DNA from 2 places in the Anaerofustis butyriciformans genome. Region 2 is predicted to be linked to the other one. Evidence: predicted binding sites of a transcription regulator. Region 2 holds the regulator's gene; the other holds the start of a gene.

Region 1 (2,484 bases), on a different contig from region 2:
GTTTATATATATTGCAACATATATAAATATAAGACTCCCAATTTCATTTACAGACGGCGGACTTATACATTTAGGAGGAGCAGTTCTTGTTATTGCAACTTTTCTTCTTATGCCTGTTGAAGCAGGACTTGCGGGAGCAATAGGTATGGGGCTTTTCGATTTATTAAGTCCTTATGCAGTATGGGCACCATTTACTTTCGTAATAAGACTTGTTCAAGGAATCGTTGTTTCTAAAATATTATTAAAAGGTGGAATTTCTAAAACAGTATTTGCAATGATAGCTTTTACCATAATAGGAATGGTCGGATATTATATGGCTGAAGCTTTTATTTATGGCAACTGGATTGCACCAATGGCGTCAATGCCAGGAGAATTTATTTCTGATATGGTAGCCGTTGTAATTGGCGTTCCTGTAGCAAAAATATTAATGAAATATAAAATAAGTTACAAATAAAAAAAGCACATATAATGTGCTTTTTTTATTTACATAATTATATAATATTAACTTTTATATTTTTAGTTAAATAATCCTTTAAAGAAATTTACTATTTTATCCCAAATACCAAGATCAGCAAATTGATTTGAAATATTTTTAAGTTCATCCATTACTCCGCTAAAATCAACATTTTCTAAACTTCTAACTAAATCAAGAAGTTGATCTAATTGTTCATCTGTAAGAGAAATGTTCATTCCGTCAGCAATATTTTTTATTTCTTCTTTTACTTGCTCATCATCCATATTTTTAAAATCATCTATAGATAATTTTAATTCATTTACAAGCTGAGAAGCATCTTCACTTCCAATATCATCAGATAATTCCCCTGTAGTAACAAGTTCTTCAGTAGCAGCTTCTTTTGCTTCTTCTGAAACTGTTTCGCCACTCATTTGTTCATATGCTTTATAAACTCCTGTTAATGCTGCAGTACCTGAAACTTCAAATGGCGCTGCAATAACAATTTTTGCATCTTTAATACCAACAGTTAAAAGTGCATTTTGATATATGTCTTCTGTTAGCCAGTTTATATTATGAAGTTCAATATCTAAACCAGCACCTTCATTTTGTGTTTCAATATAAATAGAAGATATACTGTTTGAACCTATTCTTGATGGATCAACATCCTCAAGATATTGTTTTTCATCATCATGAGTTACAGTAACTTCATCTACACTTCCTTCACTAACGCCAAAGTAATCATAAACTGTTTTTCTTTGGCTCTCATTTAAATCTCCTCCGATAGCAACCATCTGTTTACCAGATTCTATCGCGAAAACATTTGATAATGGTACCATTATCATCATAATTGATAAAACAATACTTAATATTTTTTTCATATTCTACTCCATTAAATTTTATTTCGATTTCAACATGATACCACAAGTTTCATGTTATTACCATGTTTTTAATAAAATTATAATAATTAAAATAATATAAAACTACTAAAATATTTTGGATGTAAAATATTTATTTTAAGTAAAAATTTAATTACCAGCTTATCTAGTATATTTCTCTAATGCATTTTTATAATACTCATAGGTATTATTATCAAAACAAACCATTATAACTTCTTCAATTGAATTGTTTTTCTTAAGAAAATTCAATATAGTCTTTATGGCAATGTCACTTGCTTCTTTTAATGGATAAGAATAAACACCAGTACTTATTGAAGGGAAAGCGATTGTCTTTATTTTATTTTCAACTGCAACTTTAAGAGAATTTTCATAAGCATTTTTAAGAAGTTCGCTTTCGTTGTTATTTCCTCCCCTATAAATTGGCCCAACAGTATGAATAACATATTTCGAAGGAAGATTATATCCTTTTGTTATCTTTGCCTCTCCTGTTCTACATCCATTAAGAGTCATACATTCTTCTAAAAGCTCCCTTCCTGCAGCTCTATGAATTGCACCGTCAACACCTCCCCCTCCAAGAAGAGAGGTGTTGGCAGCATTTACTATTGCGTCTGTTGTTTCTTTTGTAATATCCCCTATTTTAATGTTCAACTTTGACATTTTCTTCTCCGATTTCTTTAATATATTCATTTTCATATGCTTCTTTGGATTTGGCTTCATTTTCAAAAGATTTTATTCCTTTTTCTGCTTTTGTTTGAGATATCAAAGTACCCATTCCTCCAACACAACCTCCTGGACATCCCATTCCTTCAAGTAAATATCCGTCTCTCTTACCCATTTTCGCAAGAGTTAAAATCTTTTTACAACCGTTAAGTCCATCAGCTCTATCATTTGGCACTTCAAGTTCAGGATCAAATTTCTTAATTGCTCCTATAATAGCTTTGCTTACACCACCTGAATATCCATAACCTCTACCTGCTGCTGTTGCATCTTCCATATGTTCACCTTTTAAGTCACTTACTCTTATTCCTTTTGCTTCAAACATTCCATACACTTCTTCAAATGTTAATACATAATCTACATCGCTCTTTACGCTTCTTCTGTTAGCTTCCAATTTCTTTGCACTACAAGGTCCAA
Region 2 (2,484 bases):
TATGACTGTTCTCGGGATGAATCACAAAAATTCTAGTAAAAATTTAAGTTTTGCAAATAAAATAAATAAACAGTTTAGCAGTATGTATCCTGATATTAATCTTGGAATAATAAAAAGAGAACCATATAGATACAATCAGTGGTTAAGTCCAAACAGTCTGCTTTTTGAAATAGGGAGTAATTTAAATAATTTGGAAGAAGCAAAATATTCGGCAAAGCTTCTTGGAAGAGTAGTTGGAGAGGTTATAAAAGAGGATATGAAATAATATGTATAAACGAAATATTTCTTTTAAAACAATGATTTTTTTTCTTGTTTTGATAATTATAGCAGGAATATATATGTTCTGTTATCTAAAAAATATGTATTATGATAGTTTTAAAGAACATGAAACAAGTGTTTTTCTCGACCAAAACAGCACTGAAGATAGCAATAATGAAAGTAATATTATTAATATTTTTGGATATGAAATTAATATTGATAACTTTAAGATTTTCACAAAATAAGATTGTGGGAATCTTTTTTTTATTTTAAATTTAAATTAAATTTGGTTGACATAAACTTTATATATCAGTATAATTATACTGATAAAAAAATACTGATATAAGGAGGAAAATCATATAAAATGGAAAGAAATTCTGTTTCAAAACAAGCTCTCCAAAGATTACCTTCTTATTTGAATTATCTTAATTGGGCAAAGAAAGAAAATATAAAAAACATATCTTCTCCGACAATTGCAAGTGATTTGAGATTGAATGAAGTCCAAGTCAGAAAAGATTTGGCGGCAATAAGTTCTACCGGAGGTAAACCAAGGCTTGGCTATGACGTTGATACGTTAATAGGAGATATAAAAAATTTCCTTGGTTATGATGAAACGGATAAAGCCGTATTAATAGGGGCAGGACAGCTTGGAAGAGCGCTTCTTTCTTATAACGGATATGCGGATTATGGACTTGAAATTGTTGCTGCTTTCGATGTAAATAAGGACATTATCGGTAAGAGATTTAAAGGTAAACCAATTTATCATGTAAACAAGCTATATGATGTATGCAAAAAAAATAACATTCATATCGGTATAATAACAGTATCGGCAAATGAAGCTCAAGATGCATGTGATATGCTTGTTGAATGTGGGATTTTAGCTATATGGAATTTTGCTCCATCTCACTTGGTAGTTCCTGATAATATTCTTGTTCAGCATGAAAATACAGCTGCTTCTTTAGCACTGTTATCTATGCATTTACGTGAAAAAATGGATAAAGATAAATAAATAATATTGTAAAGTTTTTGATATTATTATATAATCAAAATATAAATAAAACCTTTATTTATAGGGGTTTAAATAATTAAGTTTATAAAAGTTTGGTAATATATACCGGCTTATATATAAGTTCATAGCTTTGCCTTTTGCTATGATTAAAGTTTAAATTTAGGAGGAAAAAAAATGGCAAATAAAGTAGTTATAGCAGGTGCTTGTCGTACTGCAATCGGTACAATGGGCGGTACATTAAGCACTACACCTGCTGCAAAATTAGGTTCAATTGTAATAAAAGAAGCTTTAAAGAGAGCTAATGTTCCAGCTGATCAAGTTGATCAAGTATATATGGGTTGTGTTATCCAAGCTGGTTTAGGTCAAAACGTAGCAAGACAAGCTTCAATCAATGCTGGTTTACCAATTGAAGTTCCAGCTGTTACTGTAAACGTAGTTTGCGGTTCTGGTCTTAACTGTGTAAACATGGCTGCACAAATGATTAAAGCAGGGGATGCTGATATCGTTGTTGCAGGTGGTATGGAAAACATGTCAATGGCTCCATATGCAGTAATGAATGGTCGTTATGGTTACAGAATGAACAATGGTACTTTAGTTGATACAATGGTAAATGATGCTTTATGGGATGCATTTAACCAATATCATATGGGTATTACAGCTGAAAACATTGCTGAACAATGGAATTTATCAAGAGAAGAATTAGATGAATTTGCTGCTAATTCTCAACAAAAAGCTGTAGCTGCTCAAGAAGCAGGTGCTTTCGATGATGAAATCGTACCTGTAGAAGTTAAAAAGAAAAAAGAAACAATTATCTTCAACAAAGACGAAGGTCCTCGTCCAGGAACAACAGCTGAAGGTATTGCAAGACTTCGTCCTGCATTCAAACCAGACGGTGTTGTAACAGCTGGTAACGCTTCAGGTATTAATGATGGTGCTGCTGCAGTTGTTGTAATGAGCGAAGAAAAAGCTAAAGAACTTGGTGTTAAACCAATGGCTACATGGGTAGCAGGTGCTTTAGGCGGTGTTGATCCTAAGATTATGGGTATCGGTCCTGTTGCTGCTACAAAGAAAGTTTTAGCTAAAACTGGTATGAGTGTTGATGATTTCGATATTATCGAAGCAAACGAAGCTTTCGCTTCTCAATCAATCGCTGTTGGTAAAGAATTAGGATTTGACTTAAATAAATTAAATCCAAACGGTGGTGCTATCGCTCTTGG

The links. Region 2 encodes Rex, which represses fermentation and respiration genes when NADH is low (regulators of the CRP and FNR family bind a similar motif). Its sites were predicted from a motif close to ATTGTTAANNNNTTAACAAT; they were not measured.
Region 1: V2W16_RS09805 (DUF1002 domain-containing protein) is a predicted target of Rex. The motif match lies at 1,400-1,419, and genes of this name have one in related genera.

The regions. Positions count from the first base shown of each region.
Region 1 covers NZ_JAYFFH010000008.1:38,902-41,385, reverse strand. Annotated here, with positions in the region: gene V2W16_RS09810 (ECF transporter S component) at 1-454, shown strand, start outside; gene V2W16_RS09805 (DUF1002 domain-containing protein) at 517-1,332, opposite strand; gene V2W16_RS09800 (O-acetyl-ADP-ribose deacetylase) at 1,492-2,007, opposite strand; gene V2W16_RS09795 (4Fe-4S dicluster domain-containing protein) at 1,988-2,484, opposite strand, start outside.
Region 2 covers NZ_JAYFFH010000007.1:15,095-17,578, forward strand. Annotated here, with positions in the region: gene spoIIP (stage II sporulation protein P) at 1-265, shown strand, start outside; gene V2W16_RS08950 (hypothetical protein) at 267-503, shown strand; gene V2W16_RS08955 (redox-sensing transcriptional repressor Rex) at 623-1,267, shown strand; gene V2W16_RS08960 (acetyl-CoA C-acetyltransferase) at 1,442-2,484, shown strand, end outside.